DNA from 3 places in the Rhizobium sp. LARHSG275 genome. Region 1 is predicted to be linked to each of the others. Evidence: riboswitches for the same ligand, from Rfam matches in the RefSeq annotation. Region 1 holds a riboswitch; each other region holds the start of a gene.
What was found. Region 1 has a riboswitch for cobalamin ahead of bluB (5,6-dimethylbenzimidazole synthase). Riboswitches for the same ligand answer to the same signal wherever they lie in the genome.

Region 1 (10,562 bases):
CAGCCGGTGCAGCTTCCGTCCATCCCGGCTTCCCGCCAGCGCGCATGTACATTCATGACGAAATGCGAGCTGCGCTGCGGAAACGCGGTGGCTTCGGTCGGAACACGGCCGGCTGCACCGCCGACATGGCCGATGAAGATCTCGCATTCCGGGCCGGGCAGCTTGCGCACGGCATTGAGCAGGACGTCGATCGCCGGATCCGAAAGCGAGGCGAAATCCTGGCTCTTCCAGTAATTGCGCGCACCTGGCGTGAGCAACGGGTCGAACGCCTGCTGCCAGCCGGTGAACGGCACCGGGCCGACGACGTCGGCAATCGGATTTCCGATCGCACGTAATCTGGCCGTCGCCTTTTCTCCCGCTGCGATGTCTCCGCAATAACACATGGCGAGCACGACGATTTCCTTGCCGTGCCATTCGGCGGGAAGGAACGGCAGCGGCGGCGCCTGGCGCATCACCACCCAGCAGGTCAGTTCGTCAGGTGCCACCTCCAGCGCCTGCCGGTACTCCTTGAGCACCATTTCCGCATCGGCGAAGGGATGTACGACCAGCCCGGCGAGAACCTCCGTGTTGAGAGGGTTAAGCTTGAACTCGAACGAGGTGACGACGCCGAAATTGCCGCCGCCGCCGCGTAGCGCCCAGAAGAGGTCGGGTTTTTCCGTCTCGCTCGCCTTGACCAACTCGCCGTCGGCCGTCACCACATCAACCGACAGCAGATTGTCGATCGTCAGCCCGAATTTGCGGGTCAGCCAGCCGAAGCCACCGCCCAACGTCAACCCGGCGATGCCGGTGGTGGAATTGATGCCCGTCGGCAGCGCCAGCCCGAAGGCCAGCGTTTCCTTGTCGACATCGGCAAGCGTTGCGCCCGGCTCGATCCTGGCGCGCCGCGTTTGCGGATCGACCCGCACCGATTTCATCGCCGACAGGTCGATGACGACGCCACCCTCGCAGACGGCATTGCCTGCAATGCCGTGGCCGCCGCCACGCACCGAAAGGAGCAGACTATTGTCGCGTGCAAACCGCACTGCGCGCACGACATCGGCAGCACCGGCGCAGCGCGCGATAAGCCCGGGCCGGCGATCGATCATCGCATTCCAGATCGCCCGCGCCTCGTTGTAATCCACGTCCTTACTGGTCAGAAGACTGCCGCGAAATCCGGCGGCAAAGGCATCGATGGCCACGTCATTGACCATCGTCTGACCCTTTTGCAGGGTCGTCAGGTTCAAATTGTCCATGGTTTCCTCCATGCGACCGGCGCCCCGCACCGTCGCGCCCGGCATTCTGCGCTTGCTGCCGCGGCCAAACAAGTTTCCAAAAGGATTAGTACCGGGGCCGGCACGACCACACGCCGCGCGTACAGAGCGAATTATCGTACCATGAGGATACCCCTCTGCCTGCCGGACAGAAGGGGTTGCCCACGACGCACCATCACCTCACGAAAACTTCGCCCACCCCCCATTTCCATACTGTCGCCCGTTGCCGATTGATGTATGGAGGGAGCTCAAAAAGACGTGCACGGAGGCGGCGATGGATCACCTGGAAAAATCGAAGACCGAAAAGAACCTGACGAGCGGCGATCTCGACGAGCAGGCGCTTTTCTTCCACCGCTATCCCCGCCCCGGCAAGCTGGAAATCCAGGCAACCAAGCCGCTCGGCAACCAGCGCGACCTGGCGCTCGCCTATTCGCCGGGGGTTGCCGCCCCTTGCCTTGCCATCCGCGACAATCCCGAAATGGCGGCCGAATATACCTCGCGCGCCAATCTCGTCGCCGTCATCTCCAACGGCACCGCCGTGCTCGGCCTCGGTAATATCGGCCCGCTTGCCTCTAAGCCGGTCATGGAGGGCAAGGCGGTGCTGTTCAAAAAATTCGCCGGCATCGACGTCTTCGATATCGAGATCGACGCGGCAGCCGTCGACCAGATGGTTTCGACCATCGCCTCGCTGGAGCCGACTTTCGGCGGCATCAACCTTGAGGACATCAAGGCGCCGGAATGTTTCGAGGTCGAGCGGCGCCTGCGCGAGAAGATGAAAATCCCGGTCTTCCACGACGACCAGCACGGCACGGCGATCATCGTTGCCGCCGCGATCCTGAACGGGCTGGAACTCGCCGGCAAGGCCATCGAGGACGTCAAGATCGTCGCTTCCGGCGCGGGTGCCGCCGCGCTTGCCTGCCTCAACCTGCTGGTCATTCTCGGGGCAAAACGCGAAAACATCTGGGTCCACGATCTCGAAGGCCTCGTCTATGAGGGCCGGGTCGAGCTGATGGACGAATGGAAATCCATCTATGCCCAGAAGAGCGATACGCGCACGCTCGCCGAAAATATCGGCGGCGCCGACGTCTTCCTCGGCCTGTCCGCTGCCGGTGTTCTGAAGCCGGAACTGCTGGCGCAGATGGCCGATAAACCGCTGATCATGGCGCTCGCCAATCCGACGCCGGAGATCATGCCCGATCTCGCCCGTGCCGCCCGTCCCGACGCAATGATCTGCACCGGCCGCTCGGATTTCGCCAACCAGGTCAACAACGTCCTCTGCTTTCCCTATATCTTCCGCGGCGCGCTCGATTGCGGCGCCGAAACGATCAACGAGGAAATGAAGATGGCGGCCGTGCGCGCCATCGCAGCCCTTGCCCGCGAAGAGCCGTCGGATGTTGCCGCCCGCGCCTATTCCGGCGAGACACCGGTCTTCGGCCCCGATTACCTCATCCCATCGCCCTTCGATCCGCGCCTGATCCTGCGCATCGCGCCTGCCGTTGCCAAGGCCGCCGAACAGAGCGGCGTCGCACGCCGCCCGATCCAGGATTTCGACGCCTATCTCGACCAGTTGAACCGCTTCGTCTTCCGCTCCGGCTTCGTCATGAAGCCGATCTTCACCGCGGCCAAGGCTGCCGAGCGCAAGCGTGTCATCTTTTCCGAAGGCGAGGACGAGCGCGTATTGCGCGCCGCCCAGGTGCTGCTTGAGGAAGGCCTTGCCGAACCGATCCTGATTGGCCGCCCGCAAGTCATCGAGACGCGCCTGAAGCGCTACGGCTTGCGCATCCGGCCGCTGTCGGATTTCGAGGTCATCAACCCGGAAGACGATCCGCGCTTCCGCGAATATGTGGATCTCTATTTCTCCCTCGTCGGCCGCCGCGGCGTCATTCCGGAAGCGGCCCGCACGATCGTACGCACCAACACCACCGTCATCGGCGCGCTGGCGCTGAGGCGCGGCGAGGCCGATGCGCTGATCTGCGGCCTCGAAGGCCGCTACGAGAAGCACCTGCGCGACGTCCGCCAGATCATCGGCAAGCGCAAGAATGTCCGCGATTTCTCCGCCCTCAGCCTGATGATTTCGCAGCGCGGCGCCACCTTCTTCACCGACACCTACGTCACCTTCAATCCGACTGCCGAGGAGGTTGCCGAGGCAACGGTGCTGGCGGCCGAGGAAATCCGCCGTTTCGGCCTCACGCCGCGCGCCGCGCTAGTCTCGCATTCCAACTTCGGCTCGCGTGAGTCCGAAAGCGCCACGAAGATGCGCAACGCCCTGCAGCTCGTGCGCGAAGCCGCGCCCGACCTCGAGGTCGACGGCGAGATGCACGGCGAAAGCGCCATCACCGAAGCGCTGCGCAAGCGCGTCATGCCGGACACGACCCTGCACGACGAGGCGAACCTCCTGGTCTTCCCGAACCTCGACGCCGCCAACATCACCCTCGGTGTGGTCAAGTCGATGACGGACGGCCTGCATGTCGGCCCGATCCTGCTCGGCACCGCCCTGCCCGCCCACATTCTCGCCCCCTCGGTCACCTCCCGCGGCGTCGTCAACATGGCGGCACTCGCCGTCGTCGAGGCATCGCAACCGGCTTGAGCCGGCTCAGACTTGTGACAAAGTCGGCCAGCCTTTTCGTCATGTTCGGGCTTGTCCCGAGCATCTGCAGCCGGTTGATATCAAGCAGATATGAGGCCCGGGGCCCTGGATAAAATCCATGCCCTGATGCCGTCTCAGGCACTCCGTATCGACAGGCGCCCCTTATCTGCGAGCGCATCCGCGCGCTCGTTGCCGGCAATGCCGGAATGGCCTTTGCACCAGGCGATGGTCACCAGACCATTCTGGCAAAGTTCAAGATCGACCGCCTTCCAGAGTTCCGCATTGGCGATCGTTCGCCTTCGCGCATTCCCATTCGGGCCGCTTTTCTTCCAGCCGTTGTTCTTCCAGATATGTCGCCAGCTGTTGCAGCCTTTGATGGCGTAGATGGAATCCGACCAGATGGTCGCGGGCTCGCCGCTTGCCTCGCTGTTGATCCAAACCACAGCCTTGAGGACGGCCATCACTTCCATCGAATTATTGGCGGAATCTTCCGCGCCACCGAAGCCGGACGCAATTTCCGCGGCATCGCAATAAACGACGAATGCCCAACCTCCGTGCCCAGAACCGGGTTCATAACAGCCGTCCACGAAGACGTGGAAGCCGTGTTGGGTTTCCGGCAGCCCGACTATCGTTGCGGGGGAGCTGAGTTCATTGGCAATTCCTGTCATTTTCAGCGTCCGGATATGAGTACGTATCTCAAGCGCCCCAGGAGATTGGAGTGGGCACTTGGCCTCGTTGATTACCATCGACAGCTTCTTCATAATCGAACACTGGGTCTTTGGCTGTCCGCTGGATAAAATCCCGAAAATACGCTAGGAATATCTCCAAGCTTATTAAGAGAAACAAGCTAAGAGACAACGCGCGGCGGATGGACGCCGACAGTGACCGATCGATTCTTTGCTCATTCCGGGACGACGCCGTGAAACGCCGAAACCTGTCTCTTGCCGTCTTCCTTGTCTTCGCAGCGCCCGCTGCCGCGCAGACCATTACTATCTGTGAGGATCTGCGTGGCCGCCTCGCCGACCTGCCGCGGTCGATCGGCAATAACAACGGCTCGGAAGCGCGCCAATATGCCGGCGCCATGGCCGAGCAGAACCTCGAGCTGCGCAAGGTCCGCAACGAGCTGCGCGGCAACGGCTGCACCTCGGGAAGCATGGTCGTCATCGGCGGCGAGAATGCCGATTATTGCGCCGAGCTCTCGCAGTCCGAAGCCCGCATGATCGACAACATCCGCTATCTCCAGGACCGCCGTGAGGAGCTGCGCAACCAGACCGACGGCAATGACGACGCGCGCCGCGAGCTGACCGCCGCTCTCGACCGCAATGGCTGCAACAGCGAAAACGTCTATGCCCCGAGCGATCGCAGCGCCGACGAACCGGCTCCAAGCGTCGAGGAACAGGCGATGCGCACCGATACCTTCATTCCGCTCGGCGGTGGTGACGAGGTCGATCCGCGTTACGGCGTGCCGCGGGCCGAGATGCTATCTCCGGTCAGCACCATGTGCGTGCGCAGTTGCGACGGCGGCTTCTTCCCGATCAGCTCGAACGCCACATCGGTCGATTTCGGCCGCGACGCCCAGACCTGCGCCAAGATGTGCCCGGGCATCGAGACCGAACTGTTCTATCGTGACGTGACGAGCACCGAAGCCTCGAACATGATCTCGGTCGCAACGGGCACGCCCTACAGCGCCATGAAAAATGCCTTTGCCTACAAGAACCGCACGCCCGGGGAAAAGTCCTCCTGCGCCTGCAATCTCACCGCCTATTATGAGGAGATGCGCGGCAAGCAGGTGGTGAGCGAACCGCCGCAGCAGAGCTCCATCACCACCATCCGCACCAATCCCCCGGCGAAGGATGCCGCAGCTGCGCCGCAATCATCCGTTCCCGAGCGCCCCTACGATCCGACGCAGAACCGCGTCCGTCAGGTCGGCCCGCAGTTTCTGGCCGGCGATCAGGGCTCGATCGACCTCACCAATCCGGCAACGCCGGGCCCGCAACCACAACAACAGCAGTGATATCAATCAAGCCACCCAAACCGCGCGGCGGTTTTGGGACTACGACATGCATCTTCGATGCGACGCACTTTATTTAGGGCTCGCTTCGTCCCCATCCATCATGAAAGACGAGTTCCTCGAGCGGCAGCCGCTGCCGCCAGCCTTTGACGGAGAGTTCCGGCTCGTCATAGAGCCGATCGACGAAACCGGCACAGAGCCAGGCGACCACCTCGATATGCTCGGGTATGCCGAGAATGCTCTTCAGGTCGCCTTCATGAAAGATGCTGACCCAGCCGACGCCGACCCCTTCCGCCCGCGCGGCAAGCCAGAGGTTCTGGATGGCGCAGACTGTGGAATAGCTATCCATCCTCGGATTGTGCGTACGCCCCAGCACCACGCTGCCGCCGCGGGTGGGATCGCAGGTCACGCAGATCCCGAGCGGCGCCTCCGTAATGCCTTCGAGCTTAAGCGAACGATATGCCTGCCGCCGTTCGCCTTCGAACATCAGCGCCGCCTCCTCGTTGGCGCTGGCAAAGGCATCCCGGACGCGCGCCCGCACAGTCGGGCTTTTCACCAGAATGAAATTCCACGGCTGCATGAAACCAACCGACGGCGCGTGATGGGCGGCCGTCAACAGACGCTCCACGACATCGTCTGGCAAGGGATCGGGCAGGAACTGGCTGCGAACGTCGCGCCGCGTCATGATCGCATGATAGACGGCCTCGCGTTCGGCCAAGGAAAAACCGGACGCCGCCGAAAGGGCATCCTCATCAAAGGGTCGCATCGTCAAATCCCCAACAACGCAACCGCCCCGCCGTCCGCGCGGATCGGTCTATCTAGCCAGGCCGGTCTTCTGACTGGGCGTCATCCGTCTGCCGCAGCCTTCCCGGCAAGAAGCCAGTGGCGTGATAAGCGGCAAACGTCGGCCTTACAGCGTTGGGCACGTTCCGGCTTTGCACCGGATTCCCGATTCTCCCGCCTTACCGGCGGGCACCTGACGGCGCATCTATTTCAGGAAAGCGCGGCGGCGGCAAGGCGGCCCGCACGCCGCCGACACGCTGCATTGGCCTTCGGCGATGTCGATGACGCCGACAGCAGCCAGGCAACCGCGATCAATGCCGTTGCCCAGCGTATCTCCATTCCTCCACCGTCCAGCGCGATACGGCAGTACCCGCCGGTTGGCTGGGCTTGGCGCCGGCAGGCGCCAGGGTGAAACGACCCGCATGTACCCAGCACCCCATTCTACTTTATGATTTATTCACACATCAAATACACACTGCGTTTGCGCGTTTTGGGTTGCTATCAGGACATGGGCATGAGGGCTCGTGATGTGACCGTCGGCGTCGATGCCCGTATTGATACGCCAGTCGGGAACATGTCCGACTGAGCCGCAATTCTAGGCCGCCGCGGAATGTTCCAATTTTTGAAAACGATGCCTCTGACCGCCAAGCTGGCGGCGATTATCGTTGCCGTGAACCTCTGCGGCATTTCCGCTTTCGCCACCTATACCTGGATGTACGAAACCCGGGCCTTGATCGATGGCGCCAAGGCGAACTGGTCCAAGGATGCCGAGCAATTTGCATCTCTGGCGGCGGGCGGCGTCAAATGGGGGAAGGCGAACGCCGTTCGAGAGGCTTATTCGCTCTATCGCGACGACCCCTCGCTCGATCTCGTGCAGTTTGCCGCATTCAACGCCGAACCTGCCGCCGTCGATACTTGGGCGCGCGATGGCGTCGATGGTTTGCCGGCACCAGCCGATCTGGCAAAGAGCCTCAGCGCGAAACCGGAAAAGACGACCATCGATGACGGTAGAATATCTGCCGGCGTCGTGACGATCATCGCGCCGCTCCCGCTGGATAAGTCGGGCAAGGCCACCGGTTACGTCGTCACGAACTGGTCCGTCGAAAAAATCGCTTCCGAAGTCAGGCAGAAAGTTCTCATTTCGCTGCTTACGCAGTCCGCGATCACCGCCATGGCCGTCGTTGCTTTCCTTCTCGCCATGCGCAGCCTCGTCGGTCGGCCCATCAGGGTGATCAGCGAACGAATCAGCGCGTTGCAGAAAGGCGATCTGGTCTCTCCCGTCACCTACAGGGAAAATGGCGACGAGATCGGCTTTCTGGCGCGCGCATTGGAAGTTTTCCGTCACGAGGCGATTGCGAAGGTCGAGAGAGAGCAGGCCGCGGCCGAGCAGAGCGCTTCGCTCGACGCCGAACGGGCGCGCAACGCATTGTTGACGGAAGATGCCAGCAATACCCAGCGGCTGGTCATGAACGCTCTCGCAAATGCATTGGAAGGGCTCGCCGCCGGTGATTTCTCGATACATCTGGCCGATGTCGGTCCAGAATTCGATAAATTGCGGCAGGATTTCAACAACATGGTCGATGCGGTCGCGGCCGCTCTGACAGAGATCAAGACCGCTTCCGTGGCGGTTGAAACCGGCTCCAGCGAGCTGGCGAACTCCGCGGATCAACTCGCCAGGCGGACCGAGCAACAGGCAGCAGCATTGGAACAGACCGCTGCGGCACTGGATGAGGTGACCACCACGGTCAGAACATCGTCGCAACGGGCTGAAAATGCCGGGCAGTTGGTCGAGGAGACAAAGCGGAGCGCTCATGTCTCGGCGACGGTGGTGCGCGATGCAATCGGCGCGATGGACCGGATTCAAACCTCATCGAGCCAGATCGGCCGCATTATCGGCGTCATCGACGAAATCGCCTTCCAGACGAACCTGCTGGCGCTGAACGCCGGTGTCGAGGCGGCGCGCGCCGGCGAGGCCGGCAAGGGTTTTGCGGTCGTCGCGCAGGAAGTGCGTGAACTCGCTCAGCGGTCGGCAAATGCCGCAAAGGAAATCAAGAACCTGATCAACGTATCCGGCCAGGAAGTTGCCGCGGGCGTCGGGCTGGTGAACGAAACCGGTGACGCCCTGCTGAAGATCGAGGAGCAGATCAACCGCATCAGCGATAGCATCGCTTCCATCGTCCAATCCTATCGCGAACAGGCGACGGGCTTGCAGGAAATCAACAGCGCAATCAACCAGATGGATCAGACGACACAGCAGAACGCGGCAATGGTCGAGGAAACCAACGCGGCTTGCCACGAACTGCTGTCGCAAGGACGCCTGCTGCAGGACTCGGCCGGCAGGTTCGTGGTCGGTGGGTCTACCGCCAGCCAGCCCAAACCCGTTCAAGCCGCCCGCCAAGCTCGTCCCGAGCCCAGAGCCTTCACGCAGCGTCATGCAGGCAATGCCGCCGTTGCCGCTGCTCCCGGTGCCTGGGAGGAGTTCTGACGTCGTCTGCATCCGATAAGCCTTAGATCTCAGCAACCTATAACCAGGAAGGAAACGCCTATGAAGAAAATCGTGCCCGCATTTCTTTTGGCCTGCACCGCATTTGCCATGCCCGTGGACGTATCCATGGCACAGGATGCCAAGCTTGCCCCGATCTCCGACTACGTGACAAGCGATGTAAAGCCCTGGCTTAACGACCCCGCCATCATCGAGGCTATCAAGGCGCAGAACGCTGCCAACGCCAATCTCAGCGCTGCTGATGTCGACGCCCTTGACAAGAAGTGGCGTGCCGAGGTCGATGGCTCAGACCACTCGATGATCGATGATGTGCTCAACAACGCACTGTCGAAATTCCTTCAGGGGAAGAAGGAGGCTTCCGGCGGCAAGATCACGGAAATCTTCGTCATGGATACAAAAGGCCTGAATGTCGGTCAAAGCGACACCACATCGGATTACTGGCAGGGCGACGAGGCCAAGTTCCAGAAGTCCTTCGGAGCCGGCAAGGACGCCGTCTTCGTCGACGAGATCGAAAAGGATGAATCGACCCAGACACTGCAGTCGCAGGCAAGCGTCACGATATCAGACGACAAGGGAACACCGATCGGCGCCATCACCGTCGGCGTGAACGTCGACGCTCTCTGATCTCAGGAACTCAGTTTTCTGGAACAGTTCGAATGACCGTCGCCCGGAAGCATCTTTAGGGCGCCAGGTTTAAACAAAGCTTAGAGCGCGTCGCCTGCACGAGATCGAGTGCGACGCGCTTCTTGCCTCGCCGGGGGTGCCCCTTCCGCAGAAGCCGTTGCCATCTCGGGGAACGCCGGATTTTCAGCCAGAAAATTCTGCGTGACAACGCGTGGCCGTGACACTACATACGCCTCATGTCGATCACATCAATCTACGCCTCGCGATTTTATTGGTACCGCTACTCTCAGCGGATGCGGGTCCATGCGTAACTGAATTCGACGCGACGACAACCCGAACAGCCGCTAGTCTACCTGGCGGCTTTTTTTGTTCCGCCGGTATGACCAAACAGGAGCCATACCGTGTCTGATACCATTGACGATCTGCGCATCGTCGAGATCACCCCGCTGACCAAACCAGCCGATATCATCGCGGAAATTCCCCGCAATGCCGAGGTCACCGAGACCGTGACCAGCAACCGTGCTGCGATCCATAAGATCCTCCACGGCGAAGATGATCGCCTGATCGTCGTTATCGGCCCCTGCTCCATCCATGACCCCGTTGCCGCCAGGGAATATGCCGAACGGCTGGCGGAACAGCACCGCCTCTTCGCCAGCGATCTCGAGATCGTCATGCGCGTCTACTTCGAAAAGCCCCGCACGACCGTCGGCTGGAAGGGCCTGATGAACGACCCGCATCTCGACGGCAGCTACCGTATCGAAGAAGGGCTGCGCATTGCCAGGCGCCTGCTGCTCGACATCAATG
Region 2 (10,562 bases), on a different contig from region 1:
CATACGGCCGCACTCCTCCGCGCGGTTGCTAATTTAAAACGTTATAAGTCATTGGCCGTCAAGCCCTCTCTCGACAGTCGAGAAAAATATGGCTATTTCGCCATTCTATTGAATTTGCTATGAATTATATTCGTGACTAACAAAACGTTAAAATTTAAAACGTTTTCATTCGTCGATTGCTTGCTGAAAACGTCGTGTTATTGTGTCGGCAAATCCAGCATGGAAAACTAAGGGTGACCGAACCGTCCCGACCGCAGCGCGGCGAAAATCTCGATATCACGCATAAGCGCGGCAAGCCGACCTTGCGAACGATCGCCACGATCGCCGGCCTTGCGGTGACGACGGTGTCACGGGCGCTTTCCGATGCGCCGCAGATTTCGCTCGATACCCGTCAACGGGTGCACCGCATCGCCCGCGAGATCGGCTACCTCCCCGACCGCGCCGCGCAACGTCTGAAGACCGGTCGCACCAACGTCATCGCCATCTTGCTCGATTCGCACGAGGAAGTGGTCGGTTTCAGTACCTCGATCATGTACGGCATCGCCAAGGCGCTGAAGGAGACCTCCTACCATCTTGTCGTCGCCCCGAACTTCCTGTCGACGACCGATATCGAGGCCGCCGAATACATCATCCGCAACCATCTCGCCGACGGGCTGATCTTCACGCGCACCGAACCGCTCGATGCCCGCGTCCGCCTGCTGCTCGAAACCGGCTTTCCCTTTGTCTGCCACGGCCGCACCGAATTTTCGACGCCGCACCCCTATGTCGACTACGACAATTTCACCTTTGCCTATGAGGCGGCGCGCCGGCTGATCGCCAAGGGCCGCAAAAAGGTAATGGTGATCCTGCCGCCAAAACGGCTGACCTTCTGCCAGCATATCCTGCACGGCTTCATGACGGCGGTGCGGGAGGCAGGCATTGCCTATGAAATCCCCGAGGCAGTCGATCTCGATACACCGGCAGACGTGCTGCGCGACTTCATCCGCAGCCGCGCTGATGCCCCGGATGCTCCTGATGGTTTCATCTGTCCCGGCGAAGTTTCGGCGCTCGCCGTCATCAGCGGCATGAGCGATGCCGGCCGCATACTCGCCGTCGATTACGACATCGTCGCAAAGGAGACGTCCCGCCTTCTCACCCAGCTGCAGCCGAAGGTCGACACTATCCACGAGGACCTGACGGCGGCTGGCGAGGATCTGGGACGCATGCTGCTGCAGCGCATCAGCAATCCGGACGCCGAGGATCTGCAGCTCCTGCTGCCACCGCAGATCAACTTTCCGATCGGTTAGGCTACTCGGCTATGGGAGGCGTTAGTACCCCGAACCCATGAAAACAGGCGTGAAATCAACGTCATCTCATCGTTTAATGACGCTCACGCTTCAAAACTGTTTCCATGACGCGTGATTTGTCCTAGAAGCACCGCGTAATCCGGTCGCAGCCCACCCGGTCAAAACAAGGGATCCAAAATATGAAAACCATCGTCGTCTGCTCCGGCGGACTGGACTCCGTTTCGCTTGCCCACAAGGTAGCGACGGAAAAACAACTTATCGGTCTCGTCTCCTTCGACTACGGCCAACGGCATCGCAAGGAACTCGACTTCGCCGCCAGATGTGCCTTACGCCTCTCCGTTCCCCATCATATCATCGACATCGCCGGCATCGGCGGCCATCTCAGCGGATCGGCCCTGACTGATAATGTCGAGGTTCCGGATGGCCACTACGCCGAGGAGACTATGAAAGCCACCATCGTGCCCAACCGCAACGCCATCATGCTGGCAATCGCGTTCGGTCTGGCTGCGGCGCAAAAAGCAGATGCCGTTGCCGTCGCCGTGCATGGCGGCGACCACTTCATTTATCCGGACTGCCGGCCTGGCTTCATCGATGCTTTCCAGCGCATGCAGAACGAAGCGCTGGACGGCTACGCCAGCGTGAAACTGCTGGCCCCATACGTCGATATTTCCAAAGCCGCGATCGTTGTTGACGGCGAAAAACACGGCACGCCGTTTTCGGAAACCTGGTCCTGCTACAAAGGCGGCGAGCTCCACTGTGGGCGCTGCGGCACCTGCGTGGAACGCCGTGAGGCTTTCCATTTTGCCGGCGTCCCCGATCCCACCGAGTACGAAGACCGGGATTTCTGGAAAGCGGCGATCTCGCGATACTCGGCCACGGAGGTGCGTTGATGTACCGCATCACCAAGGAGTTTCATCTCTCCGCCTCCCATCAATTGGATCACCTGCCTGCCGACCATCAATGTGCTCGGCTCCACGGTCACAACTACGTCGTCGTCGTCGAACTGGCTGCGGAAAACCTGAATGATGATGGCTTCGTCCGTGACTATCACGACCTCTCGCCGCTCAAACGCTATATCGACGAAACTTTCGATCATCGTCACCTGAACGATGTCTTCGGCCATTCGAAAGTTACCTCCGAATTTCTGGCAAGGCACTTTTACGACTGGTGCAAGCAGCGCTTCCCGGAGACATCATCCGTTCGCGTCAGCGAGACCCCTAAAACCTGGGCGGAGTACAGGCCGTGAGCGTCGGAACCATTCGCGTCAGCGAAATCTTTGGCCCGACCATACAGGGTGAAGGTGCCTTGATCGGGCTGCCGACGGTGTTCGTGAGGACAGGCGGCTGTGACTATCGGTGCGCCTGGTGCGACAGCCTTCACGCGGTCGACAGCGCGTTCCGGGATCAATGGATTCCCATGTCCACTGAGGCAGTCTGGCATAAAGTCACGGAACTCTCTGGGGGAAAGCCACTGACGGTTTCCCTTTCCGGCGGCAATCCGGCGATACAGCCCTTAAGGCCACTGATCGAGCTTGGCCATTCGCAAGGATACCGCTTTGCCCTGGAAACACAGGGAAGCGTAGCCCAGGCATGGTTTCGCGATCTCGACGTCCTGGTCGTCAGCCCCAAACCGCCATCAAGCGGAATGCTGACGGATTGGGACCAGGTGGATCACTGTCTTCAATTGGCCGCCGACGGACCGGAAGTCATGCTGAAGATTGTCATTTTCGACGATGCCGACTACGAATTCGCCCAAGGGGCGGGGCAGCGCTATCCCCAAATTCCCTTGTTCCTTCAGCCCGGCAATCATACGCCGCCGCCGCCCGATGACGATGACGCACGCATTGATATCGACGGCGTGATGGATCGGATGTACTGGCTTGTCGATAAGGTGACGGCCGACCAATGGTTTTCGGTACGCGTACTGCCCCAATTGCACGTGCTGCTCTGGGGAAACAAGCGAGGCGTATGAGCCTGCCTGCACTGAAACTATGCAGCAACACGCTCCGGAAAGGCGAAAACATCGACGGGCTCTCCAAGCCCGCGCAGCGGGAAAGTGCCGAGGCTATCCATGTCCTTCGCGCAGTCCGCCATTTCGACGAAGGCCCGCGATAAGAGTACTGGACGCTTGACCTCCTTGGTCAAGGTTTCCAGCCGAGAGGCGACATTGACCGCAGGGCCGATGACGGTGAAATCCAGCCGCCGGCGCGAGCCGATATTGCCGTACATAACGTCGCCGACATGCACGCCGACGCCATAGCGCAGCGGTTCGCGTCCGTTGCCCGCATACTGCTCATTCAATTGCGCCATCAACGCCTGCCCTTCGCGGATCGCCTGCAGCAGATCATGACAGGCCGTGTCCTTGCTCAGCGGAAAGATCGCCAGCAATCCGTCGCCCATGAACTTCAGGATCTCTCCGCCATGCCGCTCGATGGGATCGGACATGGCGTCGAAATAGTCGTTGAGCAGGTGGATGACATCGTCGCGCGGCCAGAGATCGGAGATCGCCGTAAAGTCGCGCAGGTCGCAGATCATGATGGCCGCACCAACGGTCGCACCGCTGCCGCGCGTCGTGACGCCTGACAGGATCTGTTCGCTCGCATGCGGTCCGACATAAGTCTGCAGCAGCGTGCGGGCCATGATGTTCTTCAGCCGGATTTCGCTGACGAGAGTCAGGGCCGGCAGCAGGTCCCGCAGGAAATCGACGTGCTCGCTGGTAAAACCGCCGGGCCGGCGGGTGGAAAATGTCGCGACGTGCCGTTTGCCGAAAGTATGCTCGAGGGGCCAGGCGATATACTCCGTGAGGCCGTCGTCGCGCAATTCCTGATAGAATGAATCCTCGTCGCCGTTGGCTGTGCCTTCCAGCTGTCTGCGCACCTCCTCCGCACCCTGATGGATCGCGTTGACGGGACTGTTCAGGAACTCCGGCGTATTTTCGACACCATAGGCAAATGTGTCGATCTTCGCTTCCGCCAGGCCTTCTTTCCAGAGAATGCGGGCACCGACCCATTGCGGATGGTTCGTCCTGAAATGCAATGTCGCCCGCGCCACCGGGACTCCTGATGCCAAAAGCTTCTCGCACATCTCCACCAGGATATTGTCGATGAACCGCTCGCCGCGCGTCTCGTTCACCAGCCAGTCGAGAATCCGTCTTCTGCGGATCGGCCAGACGCCTTCGTCCGCTTCGACAGCAGTCCCGGCCTTGTTCAAAATAGACGACATCAAAAACTCCCGCTATGCCGCATCATCGGCGAGGACCGAATTTAGTTTCCGCTGAATGTGGGCGATCAGAGAGCAAATGATAAGAGGCAGACGGCGATCAAGCCTCAGAAATCCCAGTCCTCGTCCTCCGTCGCGACCGCCTTGCCGATGACATAGGAGGAACCGGAGCCGGAGAAGAAGTCGTGGTTCTCGTCCGCATTCGGCGAAAGCGCCGACAGGATCGCCGGATTGACCTTGCAGGCCTCGGCCGGGAACAGCGCCTCATAGCCAAGGTTCATCAGCGCCTTGTTGGCATTGTAGTGCAGGAATTTCTTGACGTCCTCGGTCAGCCCGACGCCGTCATAGAGCGCCTCGGTATATTTCGCCTCGTTGTCATAGAGCTCGAGCAGCAGCTCGAAGGCGAAATCCTTGATCTCCTGCTTCCGCTCGTCGCCGAGGCGTTCCAGCCCGCGCTGGAACTTGTAGCCGATATAATAGCCGTGCACCGCCTCGTCGCGGATGATCAGCCGGATCATGTCGGCCGTGTTGGTCAGCTTGGCGCGGCTCGACCAGTACATCGGCAGGTAGAATCCGGAATAGAACAGGAAGCTTTCGAGGAAGACGCTCGTAACCTTCTTCTTCAACGCATCGCCGGAGCGATACTGCTCCATGATCAGCGCCGATTTCCGCTGCAGGAATTCGTTCTCCTCCGACCAGCGATAGGCATCGTCGACATCGGGCGTCGAGCACAGCGTCGAGAAGATCGAGGAATAGGAGCGCGCATGCACCGCCTCCATGAAGGAGACGTTGGAAAGCACTGCCTCCTCATGCGGCGTTACCGCATCTTCCATCAGCCGGATGGAACCGACGCCGTTCTGGATCGTGTCGAGCAACGTCAATCCGGTGAAGACGCGGATGGTCAACTGCTGCTCGGCCGCCGTCAACGTTGCCCAGGAGGGAATGTCGTTGGAAAGCGGCACCTTTTCCGGCAGCCAGAAATTGCCGGTGAGCCGGTTCCAGACCTCGATATCCTTGTCGTCCTCGATGCGGTTCCAATTGATGGCGCGCACGCGGGAGGCGGGTTTGATTTGCATGTTCATTAGGTCGTCCCTCTTGAGGAATATGTCTGGGCGCCCCCTCATCCGCCTGCCGGCACCTTCTCCCCGCTGGGGAGAAGAGACTTGTGGCAGCGTCATCCCCAACCAAGTCCCCTCTCCCCAGCGGGGAGAGGGTTAGGGTGAGGGGGCTTCTGGCTCGCGGCCGAAATCAACTTACAGCGTACAAGACACGCAGCCCTGCACCTCGGTGCCGGAGAGCGCCATCTGGCGAAGGCGGATGTAGTAGATCGTCTTGATGCCCTTCTTCCAGGCGTGGATCTGCGCCTTGTTGATGTCGCGCGTCGTTGCCGTATCGCGGAAGAACAAGGTCAGCGACAGGCCTTGGTCGACATGCTGGGTCGCCGCCGCATAGGTGTCGATGATCTTCTCCGGCCCGATCTCATAGGCGTCCTGATAATAGTCGAGATTGTCGTTGGTCATGAACGGCGCCGGATAGTAGACGCGGCCGATCTTGCCCTCCTTGCGGATCTCGATCTTCGAGACGATCGGATGGATCGAGGAGGTCGAGTGGTTGATATAGGAGATCGAGCCCGTCGGCGGCACCGCCTGCAGGTTCTGGTTATAGAGGCCGGAGGCCATCACCGCCGTCTTCAATGCGGCCCAGTCTTCCTGCGTTGGAATGTGAATGCCTGAGGTCTCGAACAGCGCCCTCACCGTCTCCGTCGCCGGCTCCCAGAGCCGGTCGGTATATTTGTCGAAATATTCGCCGGAGGCATATTTCGAGTTTTCGAAGCCCTTGAAGCTCGTGCCGCGTTCGACCGCCAAAAGGTTCGAGGCGCGGACTGCGTGGTAGGTCACCGTATAGAAATAGATATTGGTGAAATCGATGCCTTCGTCGGAGCCGTAGAAGATGCGTTCGCGAGCGAGGTAACCGTGCAGGTTCATCTGACCGAGGCCGATCGCATGGCTCTCGTCATTGCCCTTCTCGATCGAAGGAACCGAAGAGATGTGGCTCATGTCGGAAACGGCCGTCAGCGCCCGGATCGAGGTTTCGATCGTCTTGCCGAAATCGGCGGAATCCATTGCCGCGGCAATATTCAGCGAGCCGAGATTGCAGGAAATATCCTTGCCGAGATGTTTGTAGGAGAGGTCGTCATGATATTCGCTAGCCTCGCTCACCTGCAGGATCTCCGAGCAGAGATTGCTCATAGAGATGCGCCCGGCGATCGGGTTCGTCCGGTTCACTGTGTCCTCGAACATGATGTAGGGATAGCCGCTCTCGAACTGAATTTCGGCAAGCACCTGGAAGAATTCGCGCGCCTTGATCTTCTTCTTGGAGATGCGGGCGTCGTCCGCCATCTCGCGGTACTTTTCCGTCACCGAAATCTCGGTGAACGGCACGCCATAGACGCGCTCCACGTCATACGGCGAGAACAGGTACATGTCTTCGTTGTTCCTCGCCAGTTCGAAGGTGATGTCGGGCACGACGACGCCGAGCGACAGCGTCTTGATGCGGATCTTCTCGTCGGCATTTTCGCGCTTGGTATCGAGGAAGCGCATGATATCGGGGTGGTGGGCGTTCAGATAGACGGCCCCCGCCCCCTGCCGCGCGCCGAGCTGGTTGGCATAGGAGAAACTGTCTTCGAGCAGCTTCATCACCGGGATGATGCCCGACGACTGGTTCTCGATATGTTTGATCGGCGCGCCGGCCTCGCGGATGTTCGTCAATGACAGCGCCACGCCGCCGCCACGCTTCGACAATTGCAGCGCCGAATTGATCGACCGGCCGATCGATTCCATATTGTCCTCGACGCGCAGCAGGAAGCAGGAAACCAGTTCGCCGCGCTGCTTCTTGCCGGCATTGAGGAAGGTCGGCGTCGCCGGCTGGAAGCGGCCGGAAATGATCTCCTCGACCATGTCGCGGGCAAGCCCCTCGTCGCCGCGCGCGAGCGCCAGCGCCACCATGCAGATGCGGTCTTCATAGCGCTCGAGATAACGCTTTCCGTCGAAGGTCTTCAGCGTATAGCTGGTGTAGTATTTGAAGGCGCCGAGGAAGGTCGGGAAACGGAACTTCTTGGCATAGGCCTGGTCGAACAGATCGCGCACGAAATTGAAGGAATACTGGTCGAGAACCTCCTGCTCGTAATAACCCTCGGTGACGAGGTAATCGAGCTTTTCCCGGAGGTTGTGAAAGAACACCGTGTTCTGGTTCACATGCTGCAGGAAATACTGCTTGGCAGCCAAACGATCCTTGTCGAGCTGGATCCGTCCCTCATCGTCATAGAGGTTCAGCATCGCGTTCAGCGCGTGATAGTCGAGCGTTTCCGCCGCTTTCAAAGGGCGTTCGCCGGCGGGATGAGCAAAAGTGTTATGCGGTTTTGCGCCCGCATCCCGCGTCAGAGTTGTTCCCGTGTCCAAAACCGTTCCATTCCGTGTTTGACGTTGGCGACATCCGCTTCCGTGCCCAGCAGCTCGAACCTGTAGAGGTAAGGCACCTGGCATTTCTGCGAGACCACGTCGCCGGCGAGCCCGTATGTCTCGCCGAAATTGCTGTTGCCCGCGGCAATCACGCCGCGGATGTGTCCTCGGTTTTCCGCATCGTTGAGGAAACGGATCACCTGCTTGGGAACGGCACCCTTGCCGCCGTCGCCGCTATAGGTCGGCACAACAAGCACGAAGGGTTCGCGGATATGGAACGCGTCAGCTGCGCCTGCCGGAATGCGCGTTGCGCGCAGTCCGAGCTTGGCGACGAACCGATGGGTGTTCTCGGATCGGCTGGAATAATAGACGATCAGCCCCATCGCTTTTCTCGATCAGGAGAGTGCGCTGATCATGTCGGGGCGGAAGCCCGCCCAATGCTGCTCGCCGGCGATGACGACAGGCGCCTGCATGTAGCCGAGGCTGCGGACGCGATCGAGCGCTTCGGCATCCTCAGAGATATCGACGATGTCATAATCGACACCCAGGCGGTCGAGGGCACGGTAGGTGGCGGTGCACTGGACGCAGGCAGGCTTGCTGTAGACGGTAATGGTCATGATATTCCTCGTGACGCGATTGGGACGCAGGACATCGATCGGAAATCTGCCGATATCCGTCGAAAAATCTCTGGTGATTTGAGCTATGCGGCCGTTTAGCCGCTGGGCGTGCTCCGCCCTCTACCTCGAGCGGGTGGCGGCCTGAACTGAGATACTGACATGACTTCACCCCGAAGTGGCTCAATGCGAAGGTTTCGGGGGCGGAGGCTCAGGCCTGCGAAACGTGATGCGGAGATTCCCCGCAGCCATGTAACGCGACCTTCCGGACACCCCGCCCGTGGACGTTTCGTTCGAGGCAGGTCTCCTGGCTCACGGGTCAAAGCACCCTGCCCCAGCCTTCCCGGAGCATCATGCTCCAGTGACCTGAAATCGGACAGTTGCTCGCCGCTTACAGTTGCGGGGGCAGCTCCGGCATTGCCGCGCCATGATGGCGAGGCGCACCGTATTCCCGTCTTAGCCGCCGATCCTCACGAATCGATGGAACCTCGAACACTAGATATAGTACGCCAATCCAAATTCGCGTCAACGGATGGTTTGTGCATTGCGTTACGACAGGTTTGAAATCGCTACGTTCCTGTGAAGAAGATGGATAACGAAAGCTTAAAGAAAGCAAGCTGTGGAGAAAGCCCTCACGATGAGAGCCGACCTATGGCCGGTCCCGCGATTTTCGATTCGAGACCTGGCTCGAATCGTCGATGGGACATCCCGCCGGTGACGAGCGCCGGAGGAGGAAGTCAGGAATGTTATATTTTTATCCGAAGCAGCCGCAGCGCGTTGATCGTCACCAGCACGGTGGCGCCGGTATCGGCGAGGATCGCCGGCCAGAGCCCGGTGATACCGGCGATCGTCGTCACCAGGAACACCGCCTTCAGCGCGAGTGCGATGGTGATATTCTGCAGGATGTTGCGCATCGTGCGTTTGGAAAGTTCGATCATCCGCGCCACGTCGCCGACGCGTCCGTGCAGCACGGCGGCATCCGCCGTCTCGAGCGCCACATCGGTGCCGCCGCCCATAGCAATGCCGATATCGGCAGCAGCCAGCGCCGGAGCATCGTTGATGCCGTCGCCGACCTTGGCGACGATGAAGCCCTGGTGCTTCAATTCGCCGACGACCCGCTGCTTGTCCTCAGGCATCATCTCGCCGCGCCAGTCGATGCCGAGCATGCCGGCAACGGCTGCCGCGGTCCGTTTGTTGTCGCCCGTCAACATCATCGCCTTGACGCCTGCTGATTTGAGGGCAGCGAGCCCGGCCTCGGCATCCTCGCGCGGCTCGTCGCGCATGGCGATCAAACCCGCCGCAACACCGTTGACGAGCAGCACCGACACGCTCTTGCCCTCGTCGTTCAGCGCCGCGATGCGTGCATCCTGTTCAGCACTGAGCGCCCCGCGCTCACAGGCGGCGGGCGGCGACAGCAGGTCCAGCGTCTCGCCGCCGACTTTGCCGCTGACGCCCTTGCCCGGCAGCGCTTCCAGCTCGAAGGCCGGCGGCACGGGAACGCCGTCTGACTTGGCGCGGTTGAGAATCGCCAGCGCCAGCGGATGGCTGGAACCCTGCTCCAGCACCGCCGCGCGCGACAGCACCTGCGCCTCGCTCAATCCGAAGGAGATGATATCGGTGACCTGAGGCCTGCCATCCGTCAGCGTGCCTGTCTTATCGAAGGCGACCATCGTCACCTTGCCGAGCGTTTCCAGCACCGCGCCGCCCTTCATCAACAGCCCGCGCCGCGCACCTGATGAAAGCGAGGCGGCAATTGCCGCCGGCGTCGAAATGACGAGTGCGCAGGGGCAGCCGATCAAGAGGATCGCAAGGCCCTTATAGACCCATTCGCCCCACGGGCCGGCAAACAGCAGCGGCGGAACGACCGCGACCAGTGCTGCAACCACGACCACGCCGGGCGTGTAATAGCGCGAAAACCGATCGATGAAGCGTTCGGTCGGCGCCTTCGATTCCTGCGCTTCCTCCACCAGCTTGACGACACGGGCG
Region 3 (10,562 bases), on a different contig from region 1:
CGAGCAGCACGACGACCACCGCATCGCCTTTCGCGAGTTGGAAGAACTGATCGTCGCCTGGGAAAACGCCTGGCCGCTGCACAAGTCCGCCTGCGGCCGCAAGCTCTATCTCGCCTTTGCCGCCCATATCGCCGACGATCTCGCGCATATGCATGAGGAGGAGGCGGTGACTGGTCCTCTCCTGTGGCGCAACTTCACCGACCAGGAAATATTCGGCATCGAAATGCGCATCATCGGCTCCCTGCCGCCGGAGAAGAGCATGGCCTTCATGCGTATCATGATTCCGGCGATCAATCCGGCGGAGCGTGCGGCACTCCTGGGCGCCATGAAGAAGGATGCGCCGCCGGAAATCTTCCAGGCGGTCATCGACTTCGCCGTCCGTCCGGGACTTTCGGCCAGCGACTTCGCCCAGCTTGCCGATGCGCTGAAGCTGGCGGCCTGAGAAATTGCTGCGAGCGGAGGATTGAGGCTCCGCCCGTGACATCACCAAGAATTTCCGGAGAAGAACCATGTGCAAGCCGAACGGCGAGGCCGGCATCCCGGCCGAGTGTCCGCGCCGCGGCGATTGTCGCGGCTGCCCCATGCTACCTTCCGCCACGGCGGGTGGGGGGATCGACGCGCGTCTCGATGCGCTCGTCAAGGAAGAGCGCCCGCGGCCTGCGTCGGTCTTCCAAGAGACGCGGCTCGGATTTTCCTATGCCGATCCCGAGAAAACAAGAACCGCTCTAGCGAAGGCGCTCAAACAATAGCCCAATCGAGGCGACATCCGCATTGGCAAAGGCAAGTCTGAGGTATCGCTCCTGGCTCTCGCCGAAATAGGCGCCGGGTAGGCAAACGATGCCGGATTCCCTAGCGAGTTTTTCGGCAACTTCGGAAGACGACTTATCGGCGTGAGGATGGCGGACAAAAGCGAAATAGGCGCCGATCGCTCCGATCTCCCAATTCGCCAGCCCGGAGAAGACCTGCCTCAAAGCGTCCGCCCGGCGAGCAATCTCCAGCCGGTTGCCGGCTCGCCAACCGGCGAGCGCCGGGATCGCCGATGCAACGGCGATCTGAGCCGACCGCGGCGCGCAGATCTGCATGTTGTCCATCACCTTGGCGATCTCGGCGATGAGTTTGGGCCCCGCCGTGATTGCACCCAGTCGATGTCCGGGAATGCAGAAGGATTTCGAGAAGCTGTAGAGAAGAACGAGCGTGTCCTCCCAACCCGGCTCGGAGAGGAGTGAGTGCGGCCGCCCGTCATCCTCGCCAAGGAAATCGCGATAGGTTTCGTCGAGGATCAGCCAGGCGCCGTATTTCCGGCAGAGCACACAAAGCTCGTGAAGCAGGCTTGGTGGATACACGGCCCCGGTTGGATTATTGGGGGTGACGACGGCAAGCATCTTTGCGCCTGCCGCAAGGGCAGCCTCGGCCGAACGCGGATCGGGAAGAAAGCCGCCAGCGGGGTCGCAATCGACCAACCGGCGCCCGATTCCCAGCATCGATAGCGTCGTGTCGTGATTGAAATAGAAGGGGTTGGTGAGCGCGACCGTATCGCCGGCTCTCGCCAGCGCAATCGCCGTGCACATGAACGCCTGATTGCAGCCGGCGGTAATATGAATATTGTCGGCGGAAAGGGCGGCACCGTAAAGTTCGGCAATGTAAGCCGCGTAGGTCTTGCGCAACAGAGGTTCGCCCTCGATCGGCCCGTATCCCGTCATCGCCTGTTGCCCGGCCGCCTCGGCAAGAAGCCGAAGCATTTCCGGATGCGCGGGATAGCCGGGCACGGCTTGCGACAGATCGATGAGCGGCCCTTTTTCCCCTTTGTATTCGCGGCTCCAGGCGACGACGGAAGGAATGGGTGGGGCTGACAGGCGGGCAACGAGCGAATTGGGTTTTGCAGCGATCATATCGATTTCTCTTTGATCCCGCTTGCTACAACGATACCAATTGCTTTCTCAACCCCTTTGTCGGGTGAGATGGAGCTGAAGCGGAGACGCATGCGCATGGTGTGGGATAAAACGCGGCTCGAACAGCTGCGCGCAGAATTTGCGGATGCCAATGGGGGCGAGATATTCGACGAGAAGTTTCGGAAAGTGGCGGAGAAGATCATCTCCAAGAAAGGTACGAGACTGGCACCCTACGCCGGAATACCGACCTTCCTCAGCGCCCCTTACATGCAGGTTGCTGCCGATGATCCTGACTTCGGCAATCTCCAGGTTGCAATCACCGGCATCCCCATGGATCTCGGCGTCACCAATCGTCCAGGTTCGCGCTTCGGACCGAGAGCACTTCGCGCCATCGAAAGGATCGGCCCGTACAATCACGTGCTCGGCACGGCGCCGGTCTTCGATCTTCGGGTCGCCGACATCGGCGACGTATCGTTCCAAAGCCGCTACCGGTTGGAGCTCAGCCACGACGACATCGAAAAGCGCATCGCCCAGATCGTCGATGCCGGCGTTGCCCCGCTTTCCGTCGGCGGCGATCATTCCATCAGCCACCCGATTTTGAAGGCCGTCGGTCGGCAGCAGCCGGTCGGCCTCATTCATATTGATGCTCATTGCGATACAAGCGGGGCCTTCGATCAGACGAAGTTTCATCACGGCGGGCCATTCCGCAATGCGGTGCTGGACGGCGTGCTCGATCCGACGAGGACAATCCAGATCGGCATCCGTGGTTCGGCGGAATATTTGTGGGAGTTCTCCTATGCGTCGGGAATGACCGTGATCCATGCAGAGGATATCAGCGGGATGGGGATTGCTGCCGTCATTGCCAAGGCAAAATCCATCGTCGGCGACGGCCCGACCTATCTTTCCTTCGACGTCGACAGCCTCGATCCGAGCTTTGCGCCCGGCACGGGCACGCCCGAGGTCGGTGGATTGACCACGCGTGAAGTCATCGAATTGATACGCGGGCTGAAAGGGATGAACCTCGTGGGCGGTGACGTCGTCGAAGTTGCCCCGCAATATGACGCAACGACCAATACGGCGCACGCCGCAGCACAGGTGCTCTTTGAGATTCTAAGCCTCATGGTGTTTAGTCCCTCGATCGGCAAACGCTGAGGCCGAACGCGCAGTCATCTGCGGCAATTGGCCGGATGGGACGAGACAATGTCGTGCGCGCAAAACCGCCGCACAGTTTTGCGCGACATGCGTTTAGCCAACGCCCCTCAAAAATTCCTCGGCCTCGATGAGTTCGAGCTGCACGGAAAACCGATCGTGCAGAAGTTCCAGCGACGCATCATAGGTGTCGTCGGCGCTACTGCAGACAGCGTCCTTCAGCACGATGACACGATAGGCGAGATCGATCGCGCCGAGCGTCGTGGCAAGCACGCAGACATCCGTTTCACCGCCGGTGATCACCAGGGTATCGACCCGCTCCGACTGAAGGGCCGTATGAAGGCGCCCGTCGATCCAAGGGGAATATGTGCGTTTGTCGAAATGCCTTGCCGGCGGAACCAGCGACGCCAGCGATGAAACGAGATCGATCAAGTCGTGGGGAAGATGTTCGCCCGTCATCATCCACCATTTCCGGTAATAATCCCGCCATTTCCCCGGCATGTCATCCGCACGCTCGGGTGGCAGGAAGCGGGTAAAGATCGTTCGTGACGGGTGCCGGCCGGCTAGCTCTTCGATCTGGGGAGAGACCCGCGCCATCCAGGGAACGTGCCATGGCGTGTCTTCGGCAAACATCCGCTGCATGTCGACGCAAAGGTGCCGCCACTCGCCGACCTCGCCCATCAAATCCTCCTTCCGGTCTTCGGGGCGTCAACTGTCGCACGCGGCGAAAGTTCCCCTGACCAGCGGAAGATCAGAAGCCTCTTACGCGACGGCGCCTGGAGCAATGGTCAGCAATCCGGCGGTGCTCTCAGCGTTCCGGAAACTATCAAGCTCGTGCAGAGGAGCCGGTTTGGAGAAGAAGTAGCCTTGGAGGTCGGTGCAACCGAGGGCGGCCAGAAAGTCGCGTTGATATTCGGTTTCGACCCCTTCGGCCGTCGTCGAGATACCGAGGTTGCGGCTGAGCGCGACGATGGCGCCGATGATTGCCGCCCCGTTGGCTTTCGTGCCGAGCTGTGAGACGAACGATCGATCGATCTTGATGCGGTCTATATCGAAGCGCAGGAGATGGCTGAGGCATGAAAAGCCGGTTCCGAAATCATCGAGCGAAACCTGAACACCCCGGCTGCGCAGCGACTTCAGCACGGTATAAACGTCCGAATTATCTTCGATGAGCGAGGACTCGGTGAGCTCCAGCTCGAGCCGGGACGGCGGCAGACCAGTCTCCTGCAGCACGGTGAAGACTTCCTCGGCGAAATTTGGTCTTCTCAACTGGGCGGGAGATACGTTGACCGCAACAAACGTGTCTTCAGGCCATTTGCAGGCGGCTCTGCAGGCTTCGCGCAAGACCCAGAAACCGAGAGCGTCGATGAGGCCGCCCTCCTCGGCGACAGGGATGAAGCTGGCAGGCGTCAATAGTCCGCGCTGACTGTGACGCCAACGCACCAAAGCCTCGGCGCCCGATGCCGCGTATCCTGCCTCAGCGCGATGGACCGTTTGGTAATAGACCTCGAGCGATCCGAAGTCGGGCCGGTTCGCACTCGGATCGGCGTGTGGACCATCAGCGGACGAGGCCATACTTTTGGCCAGAACGTCCCGCAATTCGTTCTTGAGAATGTCGCGCGCATTCCGGCCGCCGTCCATGGACGGTGAATAGAGACGCCACTGGCCTCTCCCGCCCATCTTTGCCTCGTACAGCGCAACGTCGGCGTAGCGCATGATGTCATCGGCATTCCGTCCGGCGTCCGGCACGACGGTCACGCCGATCGAGCCGCCGACGCGCGCGACGGCCTCGCCCCTCAAAAGCGGGAAGGGCTTGCCAAGTTCGGCAACGATCGCTTCGCAGATTGCCGGTAAAACGTGGTCATGATCTTTGATGTCCCGGAGAAGCAGAGCGAACTCATCGCCTCCGAGCCGGGCTAGCGTGTCCCCCGGACGAAGCACGGAGCGGATCCGCTCCGCAGCCATCCTGATGAGCTCATCGCCGGCGGCATGGCCGAACGTGTCGTTTACGGCTTTGAAGCGGTCGAGGTCGAGAAGTGCGACTGCCGAGCGCTCGGCCGAGTTCCGCGTCTCGGCCAGGCACTCGTCAAACCTGATCGCGAACAAAGCGCGGTTGGGAAGATTGGTGAGCACATCATGCAAGGCAAGCTGCCTTGCATGCAGTTCGCTTTTCTTCAACTCGCCGAGACTGCTTCGCAGGCGCACCAGCAAGACCGAGAACAGGATCGCGATCACCAAGGCGGCAATCGAAAGCGCCGGCATCAACCGGCCGATCACCCTCGAACCCGGAAGATCGGGCCGCCAGACGATGAAGCCGATCGGTTCGCCGTTTGCCGTGGCGTCGATTTGGAACGCAACCTCGTTTTCGTCTGCATCGGCTGTGCGCGCGAAGCGGGCGCCGTTAAGGCCTTGTTGCCGGCTCAGTTCGTCCAGCGCCGCACCATCGATAAAGCGCACGACAATCAGGAATTGCCGCGTCGGCTGGCTCTGCCTCTCATTGGTCTCGTTGATGGCGACGATGCCGACGATCGTCGGCCGACCTTCCAGCCGCATCAGATTGGCGAGCGCACGGTTGGAGCGGGCGGCACTCGCAAGGCGGCTTTCCATTGAAGACGGCGTTCGTTCGTTGGAAACCGTGCCTTGTCTTACCCCAAGCCGGGCATCCCGAAGGAGGGGCAAGAAGAGAGGCTTCATCCAGCGATAACGCTTTTCCGTTTGGGCGTCCGCCAGCATGAGCAGTTGCGCCTTCTCGTCGACGACGAAGGCCTGATCGTAGCCGAAGGCGGACATCGCGGTTTGGCTGATCGCACTTCCGGCCGCCGCCGTCAGAACCGCATCGAGGCTGGAGGAGCCTCCGGTCGACCGGGCGGCCGGATAAACGCGTGTGAGATAGCCGTTGCCGAACTGGCCGATAACATGCGCGACTTGATCGACCTGCTCCAGCAGGCGGGCATTTACAAGCTGGCGCTGTCGATCAAGAGCGGCAGCGTCGCTCTCGGTTCCCGCCCACAGTGCCGAAAGCACGACAAGACCGATAGCGCCAAGTCCGCTGACGGCAATCAGAAACAGAATTCTTCCCGAAGCGATCCAGGATTTCTGAAACGTGTTGGAGCTGGAAGGAAGAACGATGTGCAAGCCTGGACCCCTGTACACCACGACGCGGGCGTATTCGTCGACGCTAACAAAGAAGCGTTCACGTAGAATTAAAGGCTACGGCGCACTATAGGGCGAGATCGACTACGCCCCAAGGAGCTCCTGACGATGTTGCGCATATCCATACGGACTATATTGCGCGGAGCGCTGATGGCAGGCGGGATAGGTATCTTTTTGGCCGCCTCGCCGTTCGAGGTGGCTGCGCAAGATCGCATGCCGATGAGAATTGCCGTCGAAGGTGCGTTTCCGCCCTTCAACTATCTCGATGCAAATAACGAGCTTCAGGGCTTCGACATCGATATTGCCAATGCCCTGTGCGAGGTTGGCAAGTTCGAATGCCAATTCATCATCGAGAAGTGGGACGACATCATCCCCGATCTCGTTGCCGACAAATACGACGCGATCATCTCATCCATGTCGATGAGCCTTGAGCGGCGTCAAAAGGTTGCCTTCACTGAAAAATACTACAACAGCCCGTCGGTGTTCATCGCTCGGAAGGATTCGTCGATCAATGATGTCAGCCCCGCTGGCCTCAGCGGCAAGATCCTCGGGGTGACGTCGTCGACGGCGCAGGAATCCTACGCCAACCATCTCTATCCGGAGATGAAAAAGAAGGTCTTCCGGTCTTCGCCTGAATTGTACAAGGGGTTGTCGGACGGCAGCGTCGATATCATCCTGGAGGACAAACTCGCCATCTACGACTGGATCGCCAACACCAAGGCGGGAACCTGCTGCGAGTTCAAAGGACCGGATCTGGTCGACGTCACATACTTCGGCGAAGGTGCCGGCATCGCGCTGCGCCTGGACGACAAGGAGCGTCTGACGCGCCTGAACGAAGCCCTGAAGAGTATCAAGGCGGACGGGACATACGATATGATCAACGCAAAATATTTCCCGTTCAGCATCCAGTAATTCGTCAATCAAATTGTCATGTGGAAAATGCGGAATGGCCGGTTTACCGCCGACCATTCCTATTATGTAAAGCCCTCAGTCGTAACCGCTACGCGGCTTTCGCGACCTCACCGTGCGGATCGAGGACATATTTTGTCGCCGCTCCATGATCGAAGCTCTCATATCCGGCGGCGGCATCGTCGAGCGGGATGACCTTGGCGTTGACGATATCGGCAATGGGCAGTCGGTCGTGGAGGATCGCCTGCATGAGCTGACGATTGTATTTGATCACCGGTGTCTGGCCGGTGTGGAAGGACTGCGCCTTGGCCCATCCGAGGCCGAAGCGGAGCGAAAGATTGCCGTGTTTGGCGGCATTGTCGACGGCGCCCGGATCCTCGGTGACGTAGAGGCCGGGAATACCGATCGAACCCGCGGCGCGGGTAATCTCCATCATCTGATTGAGGACGATCGCAGGCTGTTCCCCGCCCGAGTGGCCGCGTGCCTCGAAGCCGACCGCATCGATGGCGCTGTCCACTTCGTTGGTGCCGACGACCTGTGCGATCATGTCGCCGAGACGGTCGCTCTTGGACAGGTCGATCGGTTCGAAGCCGACCTTCGCCGCATGCGCCAGACGATCTTTGTTGAAATCACCGATCATCACGACAGCCGCGCCGAGAATGCGAGCCGAGGCGGCAGCCGCAAGGCCGACCGGGCCGGCACCGGCGACGTAGACGGTCGAGCCGACTCCAACGCCTGCACGCACCGCGCCATGGAAGCCGGTGGGCAGAATGTCGGAGAGCATGGTGAGATCCCGGATCTTCGCCATTGCCTTGTCCCGATCGGGGATTTTCAGCAGGTTGAAATCTGCGTAGGGAATGGTGACGTAGCGCGCCTGTCCGCCGATCCAGCCGCCCATGTCGACATAACCGTAAGCACCCCCGGCGCGGGCGGGGTTTACCGTCAAGCAGACGCCGGTATCCTGGGACTTGCAGCAGCGGCAGCGGCCGCAGGCGACATTGAACGGCACCGAGACGATATCGCCGATGTCGAGCATCTCGACGTCGATGCCTTTCTCGATGATCTCGCCGGTGATTTCATGACCGAGGACCAGGCCCGGCATCGCCGTCGTGCGGCCGCGAACCATGTGCTGATCGGAGCCGCAGATATTGGTCGAGATCACCTTCAGGATGACGCCGTGTTCGATGCGGCGGCCGTCGGGCGCTTCCAGCTTCGGGTCGTCGATGTCGCGAACTTCCACCTTGCCTGGCCGGAGATAGACGACGCCTCTATTTTTGCTCATGGATTCCTCCCACTTGTTTGAATGCCTCGATCTGCAACCGATGCAGTCGATGGCAACTTCCCTCCGGCCTGCCTCCTCTGCAGCCCGGTGTCCAAAACACGCGGATACCGCCGCACCGGGCGATATTCGAATTTTCAAAACGGACAGATTGGATGCAGTAGAGGAGTGAACGCAACGGTTTTCGCCTGTCGTTCCGCTCGTGACCGTCTGCCGCAATCCGTCGATTTGCTGCGCAAGAGCTGGTTTCCGGCTCCAGAATCTCCTTCCGATCCATCTCGATATCTTTCCGGATGTCGATCCGGCGATTTCCTTGAGGATTTCAGTTCTTCTACCGCTGCGGGGCAGCGCCGGCATCGGGCCGGCTTGCCAATGGTCCATTTCGCCAGTTTGCGAGATAGCGCCTTGGACACCACAAACAAACCACGCCTGACGGAAAACAGCGATCAAGAAAACGACATGGGCGCAACTCAAAGACGACAGTCGGTAAAGTCGCAAAAGATCGCTGCGCAGGAGAAATAGTTGATCCCGCGAATACGGCGGTTTTCCGGTTCGTCCCGAAAGATTTAATCGTCTCCTAAAGACTTGAGGCGCGACGCGGTCGCCGGCTGCGGCTGACGTCGAGTGCCGTGTGCCAGAACACTGCGGCGAGGATGATCGCGCCGCCGAAAAAGGTGGCGACGGGCGGCTCTTCGGAAAATAGCAGCCAAACCCAGAAGGGCGTGAGCACGATTTCCATCGTGCCGATCAGCGCCGCCTCCGCCGGCGGCATCCGCTTCGCCCCGGCAAGGAAGAGCACCAGCGCGAGAGAGAAATTGGTCGCGCCGAAGGCGGCAAGAACGATCCAGTTGTGCAGGTCGAGCGAGCCGACCGAACCGAACGGAGCGAAGATGACGAGCGTCAAGAAGGCGCTGATCACGGTCGGCGGCAGGCTCGGCACGTCGGGACTGATGCGCGGGATGATGATGACCAGAGCGAAGGAAACGGTCATGCCGAGCGCCAGCAGGTCGCCGAGACCAGTCCCGCCGCCGATCGACGAGGCGACGATGACGGCGACGCCGAGGAAAGAGATGCCGCCAGCAATCAATGTCCGCCGGGCAACCCTCTCCTTGAGGATGACCCAGCCGAGCATGGCTGCGATAAACGGCGCGGTCGCATAGATCATCGTCACATTGGCGACGGTGGTCATGTAAAGCGCGCCGATGAAGCATCCCTGACTGAAGGTCTGGCATGCGATCATCGCAAGACTGGACGGATGGAAGACGGAACGCCATTGCTGCCGTGAAATACCCCCCTCGAGGAAAAGGCAGGGGATCAGCAGGAACAGGCCACCGAACAACGACCGCCAGGCGATCGCCGTCCATACGTCAGTGGTCAGGAGTCGCGAATAGACGCCGCTCGCGCTCCACGCAAATGTCGCGGCAATGATGAGAAGCACACCCTTCTCATGCTCGCTGCCTGCGAGGCGTCTGGCCGGATTTTCAATGGTCACGCAGATGTTCTCAAAGAAGGAAGTCGAACGCGGCTCTTTTGTGCGCTGAGAATTGACATCAGACAAACGAATAGTAGTGATAACTATCATCGATTTTTTCTATGGCTATTCCATGCATGAGCCGATTGAGAGCGACCTGCTGAGAACCTTCCTGGTCGTTGCTGAAACCTCCAATTTCTCCGCCGCTGCCCAGCGCATCGGGCGGACGCAGTCGGCCGTCAGCACCCAGATCAAGAGGCTTGAGCGGACGATCGGCGAAACGCTGTTCGAGCGTGGCGCCCGCGGTGTGCTGCTCACACGCCAGGGCATACAACTGGTGCCCTATGCCCGCAGGATCATCGATCTCCTGAACGAGGCCGCCGCGACGATCCGCAGCAAACCGCTGGACGGGCCGGTACGCATCGGAATTCCGGAGGAATACAGCCAGACGGTGCTGCCGGCGGCGCTCGCGGCTTTCGCCGTGCGTCACCCGGCCGTCGAGGTCACCGTGTCCTGCGACTACACCGTCCGCAACCTCGCCGCCCTCGAGCGCGATGAGCTCGATCTGGCCGTCGTTTTCGACTGGAGCGATGAGACCAAAGGCGAGGTCATCTGCATCGATCCCACGGTCTGGGTCACATCGATGGTGCACCGGCTGCACGACATCGATCCCCTGCCGATAGCGACCTATCGCAACTCCAGCTGGTCACGC

Region 2: linked by a shared signal. The riboswitch ahead of nrdH (glutaredoxin-like protein NrdH) and the one ahead of bluB (5,6-dimethylbenzimidazole synthase) in region 1 are both predicted to bind cobalamin.
Region 3: linked by a shared signal. The riboswitch ahead of fdhA (formaldehyde dehydrogenase, glutathione-independent) and the one ahead of bluB (5,6-dimethylbenzimidazole synthase) in region 1 are both predicted to bind cobalamin.

What each region holds. Positions count from the first base shown of each region.
Region 1 is NZ_JBIXJN010000007.1:3,379-13,940, forward strand. Features, by position in the region: gene ACIPSK_RS10440 (FAD-binding oxidoreductase) at 1-1,232, opposite strand, end outside; gene ACIPSK_RS10445 (NADP-dependent malic enzyme) at 1,525-3,837, shown strand; gene ACIPSK_RS10450 (ribonuclease H family protein) at 3,972-4,505, opposite strand; gene ACIPSK_RS10455 (DUF2865 domain-containing protein) at 4,757-5,851, shown strand; gene bluB (5,6-dimethylbenzimidazole synthase) at 5,925-6,614, opposite strand; cobalamin riboswitch at 6,657-6,843, opposite strand; gene ACIPSK_RS10465 (methyl-accepting chemotaxis protein) at 7,242-9,116, shown strand; gene ACIPSK_RS10470 (hypothetical protein) at 9,177-9,758, shown strand; gene ACIPSK_RS10475 (3-deoxy-7-phosphoheptulonate synthase) at 10,160-10,562, shown strand, end outside.
Region 2 is NZ_JBIXJN010000039.1:641-11,202, forward strand. Features, by position in the region: gene ACIPSK_RS31900 (LacI family transcriptional regulator) at 234-1,286, shown strand; gene queC (7-cyano-7-deazaguanine synthase QueC) at 1,466-2,176, shown strand; gene queD (6-carboxytetrahydropterin synthase QueD) at 2,176-2,532, shown strand; gene queE (7-carboxy-7-deazaguanine synthase QueE) at 2,529-3,257, shown strand; gene ACIPSK_RS31920 (adenylate/guanylate cyclase domain-containing protein) at 3,275-4,507, opposite strand; gene nrdF (class 1b ribonucleoside-diphosphate reductase subunit beta) at 4,612-5,586, opposite strand; gene nrdE (class 1b ribonucleoside-diphosphate reductase subunit alpha) at 5,758-7,962, opposite strand; gene nrdI (class Ib ribonucleoside-diphosphate reductase assembly flavoprotein NrdI) at 7,941-8,345, opposite strand; gene nrdH (glutaredoxin-like protein NrdH) at 8,358-8,579, opposite strand; cobalamin riboswitch at 8,857-9,082, opposite strand; gene ACIPSK_RS31945 (heavy metal translocating P-type ATPase) at 9,323-10,562, opposite strand, start outside.
Region 3 is NZ_JBIXJN010000006.1:212,655-223,216, forward strand. Features, by position in the region: gene ACIPSK_RS09815 (hemerythrin domain-containing protein) at 1-442, shown strand, start outside; gene ACIPSK_RS09820 (hypothetical protein) at 510-749, shown strand; gene ACIPSK_RS09825 (aminotransferase) at 726-1,889, opposite strand; gene speB (agmatinase) at 1,986-3,041, shown strand; gene ACIPSK_RS09835 (cysteine hydrolase family protein) at 3,135-3,719, opposite strand; gene ACIPSK_RS09840 (EAL domain-containing protein) at 3,801-6,194, opposite strand; gene ACIPSK_RS09845 (transporter substrate-binding domain-containing protein) at 6,300-7,103, shown strand; gene fdhA (formaldehyde dehydrogenase, glutathione-independent) at 7,192-8,382, opposite strand; cobalamin riboswitch at 8,602-8,802, opposite strand; gene ACIPSK_RS09855 (EamA family transporter) at 8,957-9,871, opposite strand; gene ACIPSK_RS09860 (LysR substrate-binding domain-containing protein) at 9,984-10,562, shown strand, end outside.